One region of the Laceyella tengchongensis genome, then DNA from elsewhere that is predicted to be linked to it. Evidence: riboswitches for the same ligand, from Rfam matches in the RefSeq annotation. Region 1 holds a riboswitch; the other holds the start of a gene.
The links. Region 1 has a riboswitch for cobalamin ahead of cobJ (precorrin-3B C(17)-methyltransferase). Riboswitches for the same ligand answer to the same signal wherever they lie in the genome.
Positions count from the first base shown of each region.

Region 2: it holds a riboswitch for cobalamin, as region 1 does, so the genes downstream of both, QQZ12_RS10600 (ABC transporter substrate-binding protein) here and cobJ (precorrin-3B C(17)-methyltransferase) in region 1, are expected to answer to the same signal.

Region 1 covers NZ_FXTU01000003.1:343,031-354,191, reverse strand. The annotation lists gene QQZ12_RS08705 (ABC transporter permease) at 1-323, opposite strand, end outside; gene QQZ12_RS08700 (sensor histidine kinase) at 396-1,778, opposite strand; gene QQZ12_RS08695 (response regulator transcription factor) at 1,775-2,458, opposite strand; gene QQZ12_RS08690 (PCYCGC motif-containing (lipo)protein) at 2,840-3,358, shown strand; gene QQZ12_RS08685 (MATE family efflux transporter) at 3,450-4,820, opposite strand; gene QQZ12_RS08680 (hypothetical protein) at 4,893-5,123, shown strand; partial or broken gene ybiA (riboflavin biosynthesis intermediates N-glycosidase) at 5,064-5,353, opposite strand; gene QQZ12_RS08670 (histidine phosphatase family protein) at 5,816-6,358, shown strand; cobalamin riboswitch at 6,585-6,781, shown strand; gene cobJ (precorrin-3B C(17)-methyltransferase) at 7,024-8,595, shown strand; gene QQZ12_RS08660 (sirohydrochlorin chelatase) at 8,534-9,508, shown strand; gene cobK (precorrin-6A reductase) at 9,522-10,304, shown strand; gene QQZ12_RS08650 (precorrin-8X methylmutase) at 10,297-10,947, shown strand; gene QQZ12_RS08645 (cobalt-precorrin-5B (C(1))-methyltransferase) at 10,949-11,161, shown strand, end outside.
Region 2 covers NZ_FXTU01000004.1:239,475-250,635, reverse strand. The annotation lists gene QQZ12_RS10640 (DUF2553 family protein) at 1-190, opposite strand, end outside; gene gcvH (glycine cleavage system protein GcvH) at 280-660, opposite strand; gene QQZ12_RS10630 (TlpA family protein disulfide reductase) at 679-1,128, opposite strand; gene QQZ12_RS10625 (peroxiredoxin) at 1,203-1,742, opposite strand; gene QQZ12_RS10620 (arsenate reductase family protein) at 2,234-2,590, opposite strand; gene QQZ12_RS10615 (cob(I)yrinic acid a,c-diamide adenosyltransferase) at 2,633-3,220, opposite strand; gene QQZ12_RS10610 (heme ABC transporter ATP-binding protein) at 3,217-4,026, opposite strand; gene QQZ12_RS10605 (FecCD family ABC transporter permease) at 4,043-5,071, opposite strand; gene QQZ12_RS10600 (ABC transporter substrate-binding protein) at 5,068-6,018, opposite strand; cobalamin riboswitch at 6,157-6,353, opposite strand; gene QQZ12_RS10595 (alpha/beta hydrolase family protein) at 6,444-7,298, shown strand; gene QQZ12_RS10590 (metal-sensitive transcriptional regulator) at 7,427-7,753, shown strand; gene QQZ12_RS10585 (polynucleotide kinase-phosphatase) at 7,811-10,390, opposite strand; gene QQZ12_RS10580 (3' terminal RNA ribose 2'-O-methyltransferase Hen1) at 10,387-11,161, opposite strand, start outside.

The sequences.
Region 1 (11,161 bases):
ACATCCATTTTGTTTTTGGTGCCCGCCTTGGTGACGGACAGCATTTTTTGTCCTAACGGGGTTGCTCCTGTCCCGGCTGTTATTTGTTTGATTTCCGTCCATTTATCCTCAGGGATCTGCGATCGGTTTAGTTTGTTTTCAGAGTCGGGCTGGATCACGAAATGATCCGCCTTCATGTTTAATAACGCGGCGGCATTGTCGGCGGACAGTCCATTGGCCAGGCCGGAGATAATGAAGACCAGCCAGGAAATGAGAATCATGATAAACCCGATCAGGAAATAGCGCAACTTGGCAAATTTCAGCTCTCTTAGGGCCAGAAACAAGTTTATTCACTCCTTTTCTGTGGTTCTGGCCCTATTATAGAAAGCAAATATGAACGGCAAATGAATGGAAAGTTACATCTGGGGCAGGCGAATGGTGAAGGTCGTCCCTTTGTTTTCTTGACTTGCCACTTCGATGCTTCCTTGGTGCGCTTCGATGATTTTATAGACGATCGCTAGTCCCAGTCCGCTACCATGATCATTCCGTTCCCTGGCTTTGTCCACTTTGTAAAATCGGTCGAAAATACGCAGGAGATCCTGCTCAGGGATGCCGATACCTGTGTCTTGAACCATCACGGCGATTTCTTTTTTACGCGATTTATCGATCTTAATCGTGATGGTTCCCCCGCGTTCAGTGAATTTGATGCTGTTAGTGAGCAAATTGATCCACACTTGATGTAGCAATTTGGGGTCGGCTTGAATAAAGGTTTCCGGTAACTCCATCTCAATGGCCAAGTCTTTTTTTCGCCATTGCCACTCCATCATGAAGACCACTTGTTTGATCTGATCGGCCAAATCAAAGGTTGTCTTTTCCAGCGCCCCGGCTTCTTTATCCAAGGAGGCCAACGTCAGCAGTTGTTTGCTTAACAAAGACAAACGATGGCTTTCTTTCTCGATGATAGACAAATAATGTTTTTGTTGCGCAGGGGGAATCTCTTCGGACTGCAATGTTTTGGAAAAACCTTGGATCGATGCCAGAGGGGATTGAATTTCGTGGGACACGTTGGAAACAAACTCCTGCCGCATCTCATCAAGGCGTTGCAAGCTTTGGGCCATGTGCGTAAAATGCCTTGCTAGTTGTCCGATTTCATCTTCGCGGTCCACATTTAACGAAAGGTTGTATTTACCTCGGGCGACGATTTTCGTGGCGCGAGTCAGGATTCTGATCGGTTTGACGATGTAATGCGTACCTGCAAACACAAAGGTCACGCTCAAGCCGATGGTGAGTGCGACCAATACAGCGAAAAATACCCGCATCTCTCCGAACAAATATTCAATGTCGGGTCGGATGAAAAGAGCGTGGCGCTTTCCTTTGATGTCAATGGGAACGCCGATGGTGTTGCTCAATTCGTCATCGAAAAAACCGGTCACAAAAATCTGTTTGGGGTATTGCGCGATGCCGTAGTAAGTTTGTCCGCGCAAGACGCGGTCGATGGCGGCCGGCGCCAAGGTCGTGCCGCTGAACGGATTTCCGAATGTCATCAGTTTTTTGTGCCCGTCTGTCAAAGCGATTTGGTAACCCAGATCGGCTACGCTGTTCAGATACTGGTGCAAGTCGACTTCGGAGTGTGCTTGGTAAAACGACGTGACATTTTTGGCCATGCGGGTGATTTTTTCGTTATTGTACGGTTTCAATTTGATTTGATAATAAAGATTGCTCAATAAAAAAGCGATCAATCCGCTTAGTAACATAATGAAAATGGTCGTGGCCACAAACCTCAAGTATAGTGTTTTCACTGTGTGTCGGCCTCCAATTTGTATCCGATTCCCCGCACGGTTTTGATGGTGAAATCATGCGTTTTATGTTTAAATCTTTCTCTTAACCTTTTCACATGCACATCAACCGTGCGCATGTCCCCCTCGAAGTCTGGCCCCCAGATCAAATGAATAAGCTCTTCCCGCGTGAAAACGCGATGGGGATAGCTGGCTAGTTGGGACAACAATGCGAACTCCTTCAAAGGAAGGATAATCGTCTGCCCGCGGCACCGCACTTCATAGCTTTTGCGGTCTATCACTGTCTGCCCGAGTTGGATGCAATCTGCATTGACCATGCGGTAGCGCCGCAATAATGCTTTGGCCCGAAACAGCAATTCTTTCGGTTCAAACGGTTTGACCAGATAATCATCGGTTCCAGACTGAAATCCTTTTTCTTTGTCAAGTAGCTGATCCTTGGCTGTCAGCATGATAATGGGGATGTCATAAAAATCGCGGATGTCTTGGCACAGCTCATAGCCGTCTTTGCGCGGCATCATGATGTCCACCACAGCCAAATGAATTTGCTCTTCTTCCAAAATTCGCATCGCCTCTTCCCCATCTGCCGCTTCAAACACGGTAAATCCTTCTTTCTGAAAATGAAAGCGTACCAGTTCTCTGATGTTCACGTCATCATCGGCAATCAACATATGTAACATGAGCAAAAACCTCCAAGTCAATTAAACAAAAGCTTCCAAAGTTGGTTTGATAGGCCATAGCGAAAACCACAAGGAAGAAAGAAAGCCCTAATAAAGATAGGGTACCATATCCTATCAGGCAAGTGAAAAGCGCCTGCATGCAGATCACCTGCCCTCTTCTGTGGCTGTAAAGTGTCGGCAAAAAGTTCCCGGCGGCTAGGGCGTGTCTGATGAATAGGCCAGCGGCTCCAAAACCCTTTTCTCATTCGCTTCACTTGTGCATCGGCGCTCCTCAAGAAAAGGTTTTTCCGACGCTTCTTCCCCACCAACTTGATTTGCCAGACACACCTTAGTGACATTGTGTGTTATCATTTTTCATGTGGTTTTCCGAATTCGAGGTAAAGGGGGATGCATGTGCAACAGAAAAAATGGGCGATCGCGCTGGGGGCGTTGATGATCGTCGGCGGTTTGACCGGTTGCGGCGTTCAGGAGGGAACGCAATCCCACGATTCTACGAGCTATGCTAACCATGGCGGACAACAGCATGTAGCTGGCGATGTTCGCGAATTGACGGCGGGAGTAACAGTGTTGCCTTCATTTGTGAAGGGGTTAGATCCCAAGGTAGGGCAGATCTACCAAATTGCCGCGGCGAACGCCGATGTGTTGAAATCGATGCCCTGCTATTGCGGTTGCGGAGAAAGTGTTGGACATAAGAGCAATCTGGATTGCTTCATCCACGAGATGAAACCGAACGGCCAGGTCGTATGGGATTCGCATGGCACCAAATGCGGCACTTGCCTAGATATTGCGGCGGAGTCGGCCATGCTGAAGCAAGAGGGGAAATCGTTGAAAGAGATTCGGCAAATCATCGACAGCAAGTACAAGGATGGCTATGCGGCGCCGACGCCGACACCTATGCCTTCATAAAAAACAGCACTCCCCAGTGCGTATCCGAATGGTGGGGAGTGCTGTTTTTTTGTGATGGACGATATCAGCCTGCTGTATTCCGGCTTGTTGGTCATCGCAACTGTCTGGCGGGAGACGGTGCTGAGTGGCGGCGCTGGATTCGTAGCAGGCGGCCCATCAGGAAGATCGCGCCGAAGGCCAAGCCGGAGATCAAGCCAATCCAGTAACCGAACGCGCCGAATGCCAGGTAGTTTGCCAACAGATAACCGATCGGCAACCCCAAGATCCAGTAAGAGATGAGGGCTACCAGAAATGCGGAGTTGACGTCCTTGTACCCGCGCAACGCCCCTTGAATGGGGGTGGCGATGGCATCTGATAATTGGAAAAAGATGGCATAGATTAAAAATTGTTTAGTCAGTTCTAATACGGTAGGGTCGGTAGTATAAAATCCGGCCACCTGCTCATTGAAGAGAATTAGCGCGATGGCGCAAATCACGGACATCATGAGGGCGATCCCAATGCCTAGGAAGCTGTATTGGCGTGCGTCTTTGCTCCTCTTCGCCCCCACTTCAAAGCCGACGGCGATGGTCAAGGTCATGGAGATGCTCATGGGCACCATGTAGAGGAACGATGCGAAATTCAACGCCGCTTGGTGGGCGGCGATAGTCGCCGTATCATAACCACTCATCAGTAGCGTGACGGCGGCGAAAATGCTGGTTTCGAAGAAGATCGCAAACCCGATGGGGACGCCAATCTTCAATTGTTCCTTCCATGCGGACAAAGACAGTCGGAACCATCGAGAGAACACGCGATAGTCGGAAAAGGGTTTGACTCGAGCGATCACTGCGAAGCTGATAAACATGATGCACCAATACGTAATCGCCGTAGCATAACCTGCTCCGACCCCACCCAACCGGGGAAAGCCCCATTTGCCAAAGATCAGCAGATAATTCAACCCGACATTGATCGGCAAGGACAGCAGGATGATGAACATGCTGACCCGTGTTTGACCCAACGCATCCATAAAACAACGCAAGACGGTATAGATAAATAGTGGCACAATGCCAAATGCCAGCGCGATTAAATAGTCGTGGGCGATCTGCCGTACCTGTGTTTCAAGGCTCATTCCGTTCAGGATGGGATCAAGGAGAAAAGTCCCGCACAGGATGACCGCGGATGCTATGGCCACCGCCAAGTAAATGCCTTGAATCACTTTAAATGGCACTTCGTTGTTCTGCTTGGCCCCGACTAATTGGGAGACAATCGGGGACAACGATAGCAAAATCCCGTTCAACCCAGTGAAGACGGGAGACCAAATGCTAGAACCGATCGCCACCCCGGCTAAGTCACGGGCGCTGGCGTGGCCTGACATCACCGTATCGAAAAAGTTCATTGAAAACAGAGTCAATTGGGTCACGAGAATAGGTAATAAAATAATCAGAAACTGGTGTGTTTTTTGTTTTACGGAATGTGTTTGATTCATTGTTCTCTTCCTCTTATATTGAATTCAATGCGCATCTTCCGTCCACGCTAGCAAATTTAAGAGGGTAATTCAATGCTTTTTTTCAAGTCAAATAGGCGTGGAAGTCTCGTAGCGCAGATTCACATGATAGACACCCCCAAGTATTTGAAAGTAGCGCCCTGCAACCATGTGTACAAGACGCAACCATTGCTTAGGGGCTATGTTGCCAATAAGCCGACAACCCGCGTGGGACAAATGGATGTATCAGCCTTCTTGCCGCAAGCGGCTCCGCACTTCCATCAGGATCACACCCAAGCGGTTTAAGCCGCTTCCATCCGCTCCACAGCCCCAATAATAGGCAATGGGGGAGTTTTCGATAATCAGTTCGTCACCAGTGGGCAGCAACAGGCTTCGTAGATCAGCATGAATTTGAACTTGTGGTAAACGGCAGTGCGCATCACCTGTTCTTTCACCTCTTCCCAATCAGGGCGGATGGGATGTTTGCGGCTACGCCCCAATTGTGCAGCATCTTTCGGTTTTTTCACTGTGCGAATCTGTTTGGCATAGGGCGTACCGGCGAATTTTTGCGCTTGGAAATAGTGTTCGCTAGAGCGTGTCTGATGAATAGGCTAGCGGCTCCAAAACCATTTTCTCATTCGCTTCACGCCATAGGGTTCGTTCACAGTGTAAATGTGATTTCCATGGGGATACACCTCTCTTTGCAATGAGCTCGCAGATTGGCACTGAGCGGGCATGGATACGACCTGAGATTTGCCCCTTCCTGCAATTTTATTTATTAGATTATAAAAAATATTATATAATTGGATTGTTGATGGGGCAAAATGAGTAACTTCTAAGATAAAAGTGATGGCCATACGGAGAACCTTTTCCCGATGAGTGAATGAAGCGAGAGAAAAGGAGATTGGAATACGAACCCTTCGTTATTTCCGCATTGTTTTTCATTCACTTGTTCCGCTGGTCGCTGGCGGCTGTTTCAAGCAGAAAGGATGGAATGCATGAAAATCGGTTTGGTTCGTCATTTTAAAGTGAAGAAAGATTTTCCGAAAAAATTTTTGCTGACACAACAGGAATTATCGCAATGGATTAAGGAGTATGATGTCGCTGATATAGAAGAAGGCGAAGTGGATTTAGGAGATATCGCATGGAAACGCTGTTTCACCAGCGATTTGCCGCGGGCGGAAAAAACAGCGCGCAAAATTTATCAAGGGCCGATCACAGTGACGAAAGCATTGCGTGAAATCCCGATCTGTCCGCTTTTTCGCAACCATGAGGTGAAATTGCCACTTTGGGCCTGGGGTTTGATTATGAGGGGAGCTTGGCTTTGCAACCACCGCTCGCAAATAGAGGTCAAACAGGATGTACAGAGGCGCTTGGCGGACGTCATAGATGAAATCATGTCCCGCAACGGGGAAGACACGCTGATTGTCAGCCATGGGATACTGATGGTGTCCATGCGGCAAGAACTCCTGAAAAGAGGATTTAAGGGGCCGCGCTTGGGCACACCAGCAAACGGCAGATTGTATGTGTTTGAAAAATGAGCCCCTGTACGAAAAATGGATAGCGGCATGGAGAAGACGTGGGGACGGGTGTGTATTCTATCAGAAAGTTGGCCTGATTTAAACTATTAATCAACTGTGAATAATCAAGGAATTAAAAGCATCTGATTAAATGGGCGCGTCTATTCTGCGATAATGCCGGTGGAAAAATTGAAAATATGCAGGCTAGTAAGTTACAATTTCAATATAATGATTTTGTTAAAAAATGAATATCTTTGTGGGGAAAGGTGGAGCGCAAGATCTGCGCTCCCGAAGAGGGAAGATCGGTGAGAATCCGACGCGGTCCCGCCACTGTGAATGGGGAGTCTGAGTTTGGCCACTGCATGTGTCGATGATGGGAAGGCCAGATTCAAGCTAAGACGATGATCCATGAGCCAGGAGACCTGCCTTTTCTGACAACACCGCTTGACCTACGCGGATGGGGAGGTGTTTATAGGGACGGCAAGAGATTCATGTGCCTATGTGGGATGTATCTGCTTGGTGTCTGCGATTCTGCGCCTATAAACACTTTCTGCCCGAGTGAGCGGAAGGTGTTTTTTCATTTTCTGACAGGTCAAAGTGTGTTAGAGGGAGATTTTATTCGGTTTGATGGTTGAACATTTTTAATAGAATTAATATTCAATTATATCCTGAGATGGGGTGATTGGATGGGCCGTCCAGTTGGCAAGATCTTGTTGGTCGGGTTTGGGCCGGGACATGCGGAGCACATAACGGCGTGTGCCCGTTATGCGCTGATGGAGAGTGAAGTGATCGTCGGGTACAACACCTATGTAGACCTTATCCGTCCGCTTTTGACGACGCAACAGATTGTGCGCACCGGAATGACGGAAGAAGTGAGCCGGGCGCAGGAGGCGGTCAGGCTGGCGGAAGCTGGCAAAAAGGTGGCGGTGATTTCTAGCGGTGACGCTGGTGTGTACGGGATGGCCGGTTTGGTTTACGAGGTGTTGATTGAAAAAGGGTGGCACCCGGAAACCGGCATCGGTGTGGAGGTGATCCCTGGAATTTCGGCGATCAACTCATGCGCTTCGCTGTTGGGAGCGCCGGTGATGCACGATGCTTGCACCATCAGCTTGAGCGATCATCTGACTCCATGGGAAGTGATTTCAAAGCGGATTGAAGCCGCTGCTGCTGCCGACTTTGTCATTGCCTTGTACAACCCCCGTAGCGGGCGCAGAACCAAGCAAATCATTGAAACGCAAAAAATCCTTTTGAAATACCGTTCCCCTGATACCCCGGTGGGATTGGTGAAGAGCGCGTATCGCGAACGGCAGCAGGTGGTGGTGACCACCCTTGGCCGGATGCTGGATCACGAGATTGGTATGCTCACCACCGTGCTGATCGGCAATGGGAGCACGTTTGTGCATGAAGGATTGATGATTACGCCGCGCGGATATCAGCGCAAATATACGTTGGACCAGACCGTGCAGGCTTTGAAACCGCACGAGCGCCTGCGTCCAGAGGCAGAGCCGTGGGCCCTCGAAGCTGAGGGTGCGCCGGACGCGGCAGACGAGATGAGTCCCGTGCAGTTAGCTGAAGAAGCGCTGTCGATGTTGGAAAGGCGCGAGACAGGCGTCGCGTCGATTTTTGAAGTGGCGGTGTCAGCAGGCTTGGCAGAGAAAAAAATCACACCAGAGCAGATGCGCTGTCTGGCAGAGGTGGCTGGGGCAGAGGGTGAGATCCATTATACGCCCGATCACCGGTTGTTGCTGAAAGTGCCGACGGAAAACCCGGATCGCGTGGTGGAGCAGTTGAGCGCGGCGGGACTTCTTCTAGAGCCAGTAGGTAATGTAGTCCAACTGAAGGCTTGTGATTTTTGTGATGGGGACAAGGGGGAGTCGATCCCGCAGTTGGAGGAATTACAGAAACGGATTGGGGGCTTGGGTGTCCCTAAGGAACTGAAGATTGGGTTTAACGGTTGTGCAATGGCTTGCTACGGAGCGGTGACTGAGGATATTGCAATCGTACATCGCCGTGGCACGTATGATTTGTTTTTGGGAGGCAAGAAAATTGGGCGCAACGCCCAAGTGGCCAAACGGGTGGCGGAAGGGCTCACCCCTGATGAGTTGATCGCCGCGGTTGAACAAACGGTGCGCGCCTACAAAGAACAGGCTGAGCCCAATGAGCGCTTCCATAAATTCTTCAAACGGGTGGAAGAGATTGGCGGGTTCCGATACACCGAAGGCCAGATCACGATTGAACCGCTTGCTTGTGGCGATTAGGCAGTATGAGTTCATCGTTCTGGCTCGGAAGAGCATGTGGCGCACAGGTCGCGTCCAATTTCAACGGATGGGAGAGAGCGAGATGGAAGCGATATTGTTTGTGGGGCATGGAAGCCGTGATGCTGAGGGGAATGAAGAATTGTTGCAATTCACCGCACAGATGGCGACCAAGTTTACGGAACCGATTGTGGAGACTTGTTTCTTAGAATTTGCCCAGCCGGACATGCATGCTGGAGTGAAGAGAGCTGTTGACAGGGGGGCTACTTCGATCAAAGTGATTCCGCTGATGCTGTTCATGGCAGGGCATGCCAAAGTGCACATTCCTTTATTTTTACAGGAGGCGCAAGCGGCCTATCCCGATGTTCGGTTTGTATACGCGCGGGCGCTTGAGGTGGAGCCATTGGTATTGCCCATCTTGGAAGCGCGGCTTCAGAGCGTGCTTAGGGTTGGGGAAACGGAAGAGACGGCCGTGTTGCTGGTGGGGCGGGGATCGAGTGATGCCAACGCTAACAGCGACTTGTATAAGATCACCCGCCTGTTGTGGGAACGTTTGCCTGTCCCGTGGGTGGAAGCTTGCTTCATCGGGGTGACGGACCCACGGCTTAACGAAGGATTGAACCGGTGCCTTCGATTGGGTGCCAAACGGGTGGTGGTGTTGCCGTATTTCTTATTTACCGGCGTGCTGATCAAGCGGATGGAGAGGATGGTGCGTGAGTTTAATGAGACCAACGTCGGTGCAGAAGCGGTGATGGTTTCTTACCTCGGGTGTGACGAAGGGCTGGTGGATATCTGGAAACACCGCGTCGACCAGTTGGAGCAGGGGCAGGCGTTGGACTGGGAAACCTTGGCCAAACAGGCGGTCGCTACCGGACACCACCATCATCATGACCATCATCACCACCATGACCATTGAAGGGGGAACAGCAGTGATTTTTCTGTTGGCCGGAACAAGTGATGCCCGTGAGTTGGCTTGTTTGTTGCAACAAGAAGGGTATCCACTCGTGGCCTCGGTTGTGACCGAAAGTGCCGCCGACAGCTTGCGGAAAGCAGGCGTTTCTGTGCGGGTGGGTCGATTGACGGCGGATGAAATGGTTGCCGTTCTAAAGGAACAAGGTGCTGCCATGGTGGTGGACGCCAGCCACCCGTTTGCCGAAGAAGCATCCAAAAATGCGATCCTGGCGGCTGATAGCGCAGGCATCCCCTATCTCCGCTACGAACGCCCGGAATGGAAGGTCGAGCGTCATCCCCTCATCGAGACCGTATCCTCTTATCAAGAGGCGGCGGAAGCGGCGGCGCGCCGAAAAGGGGTGGTCATGCTGACGACAGGGAGCAAAACGTTGGACATCTTCGCCCATAGATTGTTGTCGGAACCGGGCGTGCGGTTGGTTGCTCGGATGTTGCCACACAAGGATAACATGGAAAAATGCGAACGGTTGGGTTTGGAGCAGAAGAATATCATCGCCATGCAAGGGCCGTTTGGCAAAGAATTGAACAAGGTCTTGTACCAACATTATAAAGTGACCACCGTCATTACCAAAGAGAGCGGGCAGATCGGTTCGGTCGATGAGAAGGTGGAGGCCGCTTTGGAGTTGGGGTTACATGTGGTGCTCATTTCCCGGCCGCGGATCGAATATGGCCGCGCCTTGGATAAGATCGATCAAGTGCTAGATCAGGTGCGAGCAGAATTAGGAGGAATGTCCCATGAGTGAGTCTTTTCGTCCCGTCACCACTAAACCTCAGGAGATTGAGAATTTAAGCTTTCAAATGATTGCCGACGAATTGGGGGCACATGATTTTGCGCCGGAGCAATTTCCCATTGTGCAGAGGGTAATTCATGCAACCGCCGACTTTGAGTTGGGCCGAAGTGTTGTGTTTCATCCTGATGCAGTGCGAGCGGGCATCCAAGCGATCCAAGCCGGCAAGCCAATCGTGGCTGATGTGCAGATGGTGCAGGTGGGGATCAACAAAATGCGTTTAGGGAAATTTGGTAGCGATGTGCGAGTGTATATCTCTGACAGCGATGTGATGGCAGAAGCCAAACGGTTGGGGACGACCAGAGCGATTGTGGCGATGAGGAAAGCAGTCGCCGAGGCCGAAGGCGGCATTTTCGCGATCGGTAACGCCCCCACGGCGCTTTTGGAATTGATTCGCCTGGTTCGGGAGGGGGTGGCCAAACCAGGGCTCATCGTGGGTGTGCCTGTAGGTTTTGTATCTGCGGCGGAGTCGAAAGAGGAGCTGTTGAAGCTAAATGTACCATTTATCACCAACTTGGGCCGCAAGGGAGGCAGTCCGACGGCGGTGGCGATTGTAAATGCCTTAGCCATGATGGCTGAACGGGAGATGGAAGCGTGACATGAAGTCAACGCAGGCAGCAAGCGAAGAAAAGCCGCTCCGTACGGGATATACTACGGGAGCCTGCGCGACGGCGGCGACCAAAGCAGCTTTGCTCTCGTTGATCACCGGGGAAGCCGTCCGAGAGGTGACGATCCGCTTGCCGATCGGCCAAAAGGCGGTGTTTGCCATGGATGAGGTACGGATGGATGGAAACCATGCGCGAGCCAGTACG
Region 2 (11,161 bases), on a different contig from region 1:
ATCGCGGTTGTAATTTTGTTTTATTATCAGCGGCAAAAATTTGCGCGCCATCCATCATGTATCCTTCGCGCAGGCTCATCTCTTTGGTTCGCAAATCCATTTCGGCTACCGGTTGGTGGTTGTGATAAAAGACCAACCGACCTGCTTCCAAGCGCCCCGTCACTTTGTCGCTGATATCAGCCCATCCCATAAAAAACATCCCCCTCCTTGCACCTTTTGGTTGTCCATAGTCTGTCTCGCACCGAAAGGCGATATGCAAGGAGGGGGATCGGCATCACTTTACTCGCTTATCATTTCTTCATACTTTTCTGCTGACAGAAGCTTTTCCAATTCAGCCTCATTGGACATTTCGACAACGATCATCCAGCCTTCTTCGTACGGCGAATCGTTCACGTTCTCCGGAGAATCGGTCAGCTCTCCATTGACTTCCACGACTTTTCCGCTAACTGGAGCATACAGCTCCGAAACGGTTTTCACAGACTCAACACTGCCGAATGGTTCATCGACGACAAGTTCTGTTCCTACTTCTGGCAATTCCACAAATACGATGTCACCCAATTCGGATTGCGCGAAGTCGGTGATCCCGATACGGGCCAAGTTGCCCTCCGTTTTTACCCATTCATGTTCTTTGGAATAACGCAGCTCTTTTGGCAAGTTCATGTCGATTCCCTCCGGATCTTAAGCTTCTGTTTCAGCCAGCACCCGTTCCAACGGGCGTTTCAGCATCGAGAGCGCTTTCTCGCCAGCTGAACGGTGACGCAGCAGGCCGTTTGCATCGAATAAGTAAAATGCAGGCACAAATTCGTTTTCGAACGCATCCACCACACGATGTTCGTTGTCGATGCCTTGTGGATGTTTCAGTTCGTATTTTACTATGGTTTCTTTCACCGCGTCCACATCTGTGTCTTTCTCCGAGCGAGGCATATGAATTCCGACCAGTTTCAGATTAGGGATTTCCTCCCGCATTTTGTTGAGTTCAGGCAAACTTTCTTTGCACATGTGGCAACTGATCGACCAAAAATGAACGAGCACAGGGCTTCCTTTCAACTCTTCCTTCGTCACCTCTTGATTGACCCATTCCGTCACACCATTGATTTCAGGCATTTCTGTGCGTAAACGAAGCGCCATGTTCTCCATCCTCCTGTCATATATGGAAAGAAAGGACCTAACGCGACTGACGTTAGGCCCTCTACTCACTTATCTTAAAGCGTTTTTTGCCCCGGTTTCCAGTTGGCCGGGCACAAGCCGCCGGTTTGCAGAGCTTGCAGTACGCGCAGAGTTTCATCCACGTCACGACCGATGTTGTTGTCGTTTACCACTTGGTAACGCAAAATGCCGTCCGGATCGATGATGAACAAACCGCGCAGGGCAATGCCTTCCTCCTCAATCAGCACGCCGTAGTCACGGCTTACTTTATGAGTGGTGTCAGCAGCCAATGGGAAGTTGATGTCACCCAAACCGTTTTCGCTGCGAGGCGTGTTGATCCAAGCGCGGTGGGAGAATTTGCTGTCGGTGCTCACACCGAGGATCTCTGCATCGAGATCTTGGAACTCTTCATAACGGTCAGACAAAGCTGTAATCTCGGTTGGGCAGACAAATGTAAAATCAAGTGGGTAGAAAAACAGAACCAGCCATTTTCCTTTGTAATCGGAAAGAGAAACTTTCTCATCCAATGTTTCCAGATTTTTGGTACTCTCCATTTCAAAATCTGGAGCTGGCAATCCTACAAGACGTTGAGCCACTTGAACAACCTCCTCAAGTTATGAAACTAGCCATTGCTATTTCATGCCACATTCTTTACCTTGCCCATCATAAAAGGGTCTTAAACAATAGGTGGCAATGCTTGGCACATATTTAACTTACCATGCTCCTAGATTATAGTCAATACTATTTTATATTAATTATAAAGTGAAAACAATTTTCAATTACGCACCTTGGTTTCCCATCTATTTATTTCCTATCCTTACCGATTTATCCTGCTGCCGCGCGAATCAGCACACACACCACAGAACCACAGACCCTTGCCACTCTATGGAGAAAGGGCTAAAGAACCAGGCAACGGCTACCGCTATGCCATTAACCGACGCTTGCACTAACAACTTGAGCAAGCTCCCTGACTAAGCAAGAGGTGGAGGCGTCTACCTCCACATATGTCTTAATTTTTCGTCATCCCTTACACGAACAAACCGATCTTCCCCACCTGTACAGAAGGGAAGGTCGGTCTACTACTTATTCACACCCACGTCTCTTTAAATTGCTCTTCCTTAAAGCCGACGGTCACTTTCTCCCCATCGGTGACGATCGGGCGCTTGATCAACATCCCGTCGGAAGCAAGCAAGTCTAGCTTCTCATCGTCGCTCATCTCTTTTAATTTCTTCGACAAGCCCAACTCGCGGTACTTTTGGCCGCTGGTGTTGAAAAACTTTTGGATCGGCAATCCACTTTTCTTAACCAGATCTGCCAACTCTGCTTTGGACGGCGGTGTTTCGACGATATGTTTCTCTGTCACCGCCACCCCGTGTTCCTCAAAAAACTTTTTCGCTTTGCGGCACGTTCCGCATTTGGGATACCAATACATCACTAACGCCATACCTGTGTCCTCCTCACATCTCACTTTCGCGCACTCCGCAGTTTACGTTGTGCCCTGATCCTTTTTCTCGTCCGTGTGAAACACCCGCACGCCGCGCTTATATTCCACATCTGCCATTCCTGCCCGCACATTGGCCACCCGCGCCACAGTGAAGAAGAAGTCCGATAACCGGTTCAGATAACGCCGCACTTCGACGTTTGTTTCTTGCTCCCGGCACAAGCTGACAACCAACCGTTCTGCCCGGCGCGTCAACACGCGGCACACATGCAAAGCGGCCGATAGCGGGGAGCCCCCAGGCAAAATGAATCGTTCCAGTGGTGGGCATTCCTGCTCATACCGATCAATCAATGCCTCCAACCGGGTCACCATCTCCGCTGTCACCCTATAGCGACGATTTTTACCCGCTTGGGCCAAGTCTCCCCCGGCATCAAACAATTCATGCTGAATTTCGGTCAAATCTTGGAGCAAATCGGCATGGATCGCCGGGTCCAACCTGACGATTGCCTCACCGACAAACGCATTTACCTCATCCACCGTACCATACGCTTCCACACGGATATCATCTTTCGACACACGTCCGCCAATGACTCCTGTCTTGCCTTCATCACCCGTCCGGGTATAGATTTTCATCGTTCGCGCTCCTCCCCGTTCTCCTGTGCTTGCATCGCTGTCAATAACACTTGCGGAACCCCGAGCAACGGATGTTCCACCACAATGGGAGACATGCCATAAACCGCTTCGACCATCTCCGGCACAATCACCTCGTGCGGAGTACCCTGGCGCACGATTCGTCCCTGCTTCAACACCAGCAGGCGGTCACAATATTGCGCGGCCAGATTTAAATCGTGCAAGACCATGATCACGGTCAACCCGCATGACGCCTGCCACTGTTTAATCCAATTTAACAAGGCGAACTGGTATTTCAGATCGAGATAGGCGGTGGGCTCATCCAGCACGAGCAACACCGGCTCCTGTGCCAGCGCCCGCGCTAAGGACACCCGTTGTTTCTCGCCGCCGCTAAGGCCTGCAAAAATCCGCTCGGCCAAATGTTGGCTATCGGTCTGACGCAACACATCAGCCACGATACGCTCATCCCGCTCCCCGAGCCACGGCCAGCGCCCTAGATGGGGATGCCGCCCCATCTCCACTATTCCTTTGACAGTGAAATAGATTTCCCCTACCTCTTCTTGGGCCAAAACCGCGATTTGCCGCGCCCGCTCCTTGGCTCCCATCTCCGCCAATGGCCGGCCTCGCAACCACACCTGTCCGGTGTCAGCCTTTTTCTCCCCCACTAAGCACGAAAGGAGGGTGCTTTTGCCGCTTCCATTTGGGCCAATGATGCCGACCATCTCCCCCGACGCCACTTCTAAGCTGATTTCATGGAGCACCCAGCGGCCGCCCAAGCGCTTGCCAAGCCCTTCCGCCCGCAACAACATGGTCTTCCCTCCTCTCTTAGCCATGCCATTTATGTTGGTGCTTGCGCAGAATCACCGCAAAAAATGGGGCTCCCACAAATGCAGTAATGACACCCAACGGCAATTCGCGCGGCTCCAGAACCACCCGGGCCAACGCATCAGCCCAAATGAGGAAGATGGCTCCCGCCAGCAGGGAGAGCGGAATCAGCGTCCGATGATCCCCTCCGGTCAGCATCCGCATGATATGCGGGATCACCAGCCCAACAAACCCAATCATTCCCGCCACTGACACCGCCGCCCCTGTCATCAGCGACGCGAGCAAAATCAACCCCAAACGAACTTGACTGACAGACAGTCCCAAATGCGTGGCCGAACGATCTCCCAGCGCAAACAAGTTCAACTCCCTGCTGAACAGCCAACACAGCGCAAAGCCACTAACGCAAAACGGCAAGACCGCTTCTACATGCTGCCACTCACGTAGCGCCAAACTCCCCATCAACCAAAATTGAATCCGATTGAGCTCTTCTGGGGACAGCGAGATGATCAAGGTGAGCACCGCGCCGAAAAACGCCTGCACCACCACTCCCGCCAGAATCAGCGAAGTCACCTGAAGATGTTTCCGAATCTGCGCCAAGCGCAACACAAGCAAAACAGAGACTGCGGCTCCGGCAAATGCGGCCAGCGGCAACGACCAACTGCCCAACAAGGACAGCCCCCAGCCCGTGATCACAATGAGCGCGCTACCAACCGCCGCCCCAGACGAAACGCCCAAGACATAGGGGTCAGCCAGCGGGTTGCGCAAAATCCCTTGAAACACGGTTCCGGCAACAGCGAGCGTTCCACCGATCAACGCAACCAAAATCACCCGAGGCAACCGCAATTCCCATATGATCACCGCATCCGGGTCCATGCTTGCTCCATTTCCTGTTAGGACATGATCGACGATCACCCGCCAGACCGTGCCGATTCCGATCTCCGCGCTTCCCACCGACACGGCGGCGGCCAAAGAAAAAAGAAGGCAGAGGAACAATCCTCCGCCCCAAACAAACGCTTGCCCCTTACTCACTTCTGTTCACCGAATCTTTCAGGGTAAAATTGCTCGGCCATTTCCTTCACCCCTTGAAAGATCCGCGGACCGGGGCGGTTGGTCAGATTCGGGTCAACCACATAGACGCGTTTCCCCTTGACGGCATTCACCGTCGACCAGCCTTGGCGTTTCAGGATTTGGTCTGTGCTTCCATAAGAAGAAATGATAATATCAGGATTCCATTTGACCACTTGTTCGGCCGACACTTGGGGCCATCCTTTCAACCCGGCCGCCACATTCACGCCACCCGCGGTTGTGACCAATTCATTCATAAATGTGTCACCGCCGACAGTGTACAGTGTCGGGTCCAACTCCACAAACACTTTCACCCGTTTATCCTTGGGCACATTGACCACTTTGGCGTAAATGTCGCGATGCTCTTTCTGCATTTTGGCGATCAACAAGTCTGCTTCGCGCGCCGTATTGGTCGCTGTGGCGATGATTGCGATCGAACGGTAAATGTCTTTAAAACTCTTAGCGTCCAATACAAGAACAGGAATGCCCAGTTTTTTCAACTGCTCCAGCGTCGCTTTGTCATTGGCGCCGTTGGCCAGCACCAAATCCGGCTTCAAGCTAACCACTTTCTCCACATTGATCTTAAAGTCGCCCACTTTGGGCAATTTCTTCACTGCGGCCGGATAATCATCATTGGTCGTAACACCTACCATTTTTTGATCAAGGCCGAGCGCGTAAGCGATTTCCGTGTTGCTGGGCATCAATGAAACAATGCGTTTGGGCTCTTGCTTGATAGTCACCTTGTTGCCCGCTTGGTCGGTCACCTCTACCGGGTATTTCACCGCTGCCGGTTTAACCGGCGTGTTGAGGCGTCCCTCCGTCCCGCCGGATGGCGCGCAACCCACTGCGCCAAGCACTAGCAACAGGCTCAGGCACAGCAGTCCCCATCGTTTTTTCCACTTCACACTCATGACTTCCGCTCCTTTCTTGATGCACACATAAAAACCTGTGCTTCCTTGAGGGCACAGGCTGGAGAAAGGCATGCGAAACAACGCGGGACACTGACCCGCCACGCACGCGGTTCTCCTTAACCCGCGAAGGAGAACGCAAGTGGACGTCTGGAAAAGGCAGGTCTCCTGGCTTAGGGTTCATCGTCCAACTGCGCCTTCCCATCGACGAAGCGACAGTGGCTAGCATACGCTTGCAGTTTTCCTCTCCCTTCACAGTGGCGGGACCGCGCCGGATTCACACCGGTCTTCCCTCTTCGCTCTCTTATATAAGAAAGACCTTTTCCCTTATTCACTTCGTTCGTTATCATTATAATGGAAAGGGAAATCCGTTGCAATTTTGCAATTTCAGGCATCTTATCTGATTCGACCATCACAGGAGGAATGTTATGAACCGCATATCATTTGCGCTCGACCTGGGCAAAGAAGAACGCGTCATCCGCGGAGATTTGTTTCTGCCGGAAGACACCGGTCGGCCCGCTCCTACCGTGCTCGTCTGTCATGGATTTAAAGGGTTCAAAGATTGGGGCTTTTTTCCTGAGTTGGGGCGAAAACTGGCGGAAGCTGGATTGGCGGCCATCACGTTCAACTTCTCCATGAATGGCGTTGGCAAAGACCTCGAACATTTCACTGAGTTGGATAAATTCTCACGAAACACCTTTAGCCGCGAACAGGAGGATTTGGCCCGCCTTGTGCAAGCCCTGCGGCAAGGAGAAATCCCACAGGCAACACGATGCGACCTAACGAGATTGGGCATCATGGGCCACAGCCGTGGCGGCGGCAATAGTTTGCTGTACGCATTGGACCATCCCGAGGAGGTGAAAGCAGCTGTCGTCTGGAACAGCATTCACCGCGTTGACTTCTTCCAACCTGAACTGCTGGTAGAATTGCGAAACAAAGGCATTACCCATGTCATTAATGCCCGGACTGGCCAACGCTTGCCGATTCGGCGCGAAGTCTTAGATGACATTGAAGCCAACCGCGACCGTTTTGATCTATTGGGACGATTGCCTCAACTCACCCAACCGCTGTTGCTGGTGCAAGGAGGCCAAGATCTGCCCGGCTTATATGAGGGAGCCGTGCGGATGGCTGAAGCCGCACCACAAGCCACACTGCATGTGATCCAAGAGGCCAACCACACCATGGGCGCTGTACATCCGTTTGCTGGAATGACCCCCGCGCTGGAAGAAGCGATCCGAGTCACCACCGAATTCTTCACGCAGCAATGGGGGAAACAAGAATGAGTTGGGATTTCCAAGCCCGCAAAATTGCGCTTGCCAAGCAGGACGGGTAGACTAATATATAGGAAGGGCCATGGACTCACCGCCGTGAACGAGTCAAACGGCTTAACTACAGGAAGCGGGTGATATGAATGGAACCGCGTCAACCGGAAGAGCATCCCGCCTGTGCCAACCCAACCGAACGGAAAAGCCATCATTCCGAGAAAGTGAAAACCAACCTCACTTCCCGCCTAAATCGGATCGAAGGACAAGTGCGCGGGATCAAAAAAATGATTGAAAATGATACGTATTGCGATGATGTGCTTAATCAGATCTCCGCTGTACAATCTGCATTGAACAGTGTGGGCAAAATCCTCTTGGAAGGGCATTTGCGCAGTTGCGTCACGGAACGGCTCCAAGAAGGAGACACGGAAGTGATTGAGGAACTGCTCACCACCGTAAAAAAACTGATGAAATGAACGAAGCGGCTTGCTCCCAAAGAAGCAAGCCGCTTTCGTTTGCACCCATGCAATATATCACAACCGCGGATCGACCGGTTCCGATTCCAGCGCCATAACGCCAAATGCGCACGCATGGACGCGATGGAGCGGTTCCCGGTCGACAAAGCGCATCAACCCCTCCAAGCCAAGTGCGAATTCGCGCAAAGCGAGGGAGCGCTTCTGTTTCAAGCCCCGGTTTCTCAATCGAGTCAGATTGGCTTCTTCTGTATAGTCCGGGCCATAAATAAGCCGCAGATATTCCCGACCCCGGCATTTGACGGCAGGTTGTAGCAACCCTTTGCCATTGGCGGCGATAAAGGAGAGCGGCTTGACCACCATCCCTTCTCCGCCCGATTCAGTCATCTCTAACCACCAAGCGGTCGCCGCTTCCACTTCATCCGAATTTTCCACATTGACCACCAGGTAACGGGTGGCCATCAATATCCCCGTATCCTCACGGCAAATCCGCCCGATCGTCTCCATGTGCCACAAGTGGTCGCGATCAGTGTAAACCCGCCCCTCTGTTGCCAACAGGTGGAACGGCGCCAATTTATAATCGTTCAGATCATTGACCCGCCAGGAGTAGCGTCGGTACGACGCCACAAACTCTCGGCTGTTCTCCTGTTTCTCTTGAAAATGAGACAACAGCTCCTCGACACCCCGCCCGGCGGCGGCCGCCTGTTTCAGCAGGGAGACGGCTCCTGCCAACGCCTGGCGGCTAGCGGCTCCTACCAGGGCGTACTGTTGTCGGATCAACTCCTGCGCTTTGGCGGACCACGGCATCAATTCACAATCCAAGCACATCCAATCCGTCTGCAATTCATCCCACAAACCAGCACGGGTGATCGCTTGCTGTAACCGCTCAAGTATTGCCTGCTCCACCGAAGCATCCTCAAAAAAACGGCGCCCGGTTCGGGTATAGACGACACCCCAACCCGCGTCGGCCACATCAAAACGATTTAACGCCGTTTCTTTGTCGCGACACACAATCACCACCGCGCGTGATCCCATATGCTTCTCCTCACATATGACCTGCTTCACGCCGCGTTGCGCATAGTAACCAAAAGCTTCTTCAGGGTGTTCTAGATACCCAGGTTGTTCCGATGTTTCCGACGGGGACATCGTCGGTGGAAGATAAATCAGCCATTTGGGATCGATCGCAAACCGGCTCATCGTCTCCAAGGCGGCCGCAGACTGCTCTTTGCGGATGTGTACTGGGCGTCTCAACAATCGGGTTTGAATCCGATCAGTCAGCACGTCCTGTACATCGATGCGTGTTTCATCCCGATGCGAATTTGAAACCGCCGGGGACGCTTCCAGAGGACGCACCGGCTCCGCGTACACTTGCTTCGCCGCAACAGACACCAGCTCATTCTCAGGATAGCGGAGCGCCGTCAGCTTTCCGCCAAACACGCACCCTGTGTCGATGTTGAGCGTCCGATTGAGCCACGTTGGTTCTTTAATCGGGGTGTGCCCATATACGACCGTAGCCGATCCTCGGTACGATTCGGCCCAATTCAGCCGCACAGGCAGGCCGAATGCATCGATTTCGCCCGTCGTTTCGCCATACAAAGCAAAATCGCGGATCACGCCGGAGGCCCGTCCTTGATACTCTTCTTTCATTCCGGCATGGGCGACCACCAAGCGACCTTCATCCAGCACATAATGGCTAACCAAACCACGCAGGAAATTACGCACCTCTTCAATCCATTCCGGAGGTTCCTTGTCCAATTGGGCCAAGGTCACTTCCAAGCCGTGCTTAACTTGCACATTTCGTCCGTCCAACTTTTTCAACAGCTTCACATCATGGTTGCCCGGCACACACAATGCTGCTCCGCTCTCCACCATACTCATCACCAGCCGCAACACCGACGGGCTATCAGGACCGCGGTCGACCAAATCACCTAAGAAGATCGCCTTCCGCCCCACCGGCGGCTCCACGTGCACCTTGTCCCCCTTGTCTACCACGCGGTAACCCAGTTGTGTGAGCAACTCCACCAATTCCGCATAGCAACCGTGCACATCGCCAATGATATCGAACGGCCCCGTCTCATCGCGTTTATCGACCCATAGCCGCTCCCTGACGATCTCCACCTGCATCAGCTCTTCGGGCTCTTGCGCTTTATAAATGTAACGGAACCCTTCCTTTTTTAGATTGCGTAACGAACGCTTTAACGCTTGATGTTGCCGCTTGATCACATGCGAGGGCAACTTCCGTTCTCGCATCGCATTATGTTCGTGGCAGACGCTTTCCGCCATATTCATCACAAACGCCACTGGGATCATGTGATATCTTTTGGCCAGCGCAATCAGTTCTTTGCGCCCGTCGGCTTGTACATTCGTCGCGTCGATCACAGTGAGCCGCTTTCGCTCCAGCCGCTTGGCCGCCACTTGGTGCAACAATTCAAACGCAGCGCTGGATGCCGACTGATCCCCTTCATCATCGCTCACCATGGCGCGAAAGAAGTCCGACGACAACACCTCTGTCTCTTTAAACACCCGTCTGGCAAACGTAGATTTCCCCGACCCCGATGCACCGATCAACACGACCAGCGCACACTCTGGAATTTTCCATTGCATACTGGTCACCTCCTCGCCTTCCCGGCTTTTCATCATGCTTCAATCTCCTTTCGAAATAGAGCCAGCTGAGTTGGGGCGCCCACAGCTTCGTCAAGCGGCCCGACCGGATGAAAAGACACCGTATAGCCGTTCCGTTTTGCAAGCAGTTCAGCCCACTCCGCAAACTGTGCCCGCGTCCACTCAAACCGATGGTCATGATGACGAAATTTCCCTTCCTCCAACCCCTCAAACAGGTCGTTGTACTCGCGATTGGGCGTCGTCACGATCACGGTGGCTGGCCCCAACTCACCAAACACCAACTGTTCCAGCAGAGGCAGACCATCCGGTTCAATATGCTCAATCACTTCCACGAGGCTAACCGCCTCAAAGCCTTGCAACCGCTCATCCCGGTAAAGAAGTGATCCCTGAAACAGCTCTACCTCTTCTGGCAACCGCTCCCTGGCCCGTCGCAAAGCTTCAATGGACACATCCATTCCCGCCAGCTTAGCGAATCTCCGCTCCGAAGCGAGCAACCGCAACAACTTCCCTTCACCACATCCGAGATCCAAGATGCGAGATGCCCCAGATTCGCGCAACAGCTGGGCCACCGTTTGCAGGCGGATGTCATTTAAGCGCTGGGGTTTTTCGACTTGCTCTTCCCCACCTTCCTCCAGCGCGGACGATTCCGACCACTTAGCCAAGGCTTGGTCTGCCAACCTGCGCTGGTATTTCAGATAGCGCATCGTAATCCACTCCCGCTCCGGATGTTGCGGCAACCACTCTTCGCCGTGGCGCAACAGTTTGGCTACCTCGTCTTCCCCCACCCAA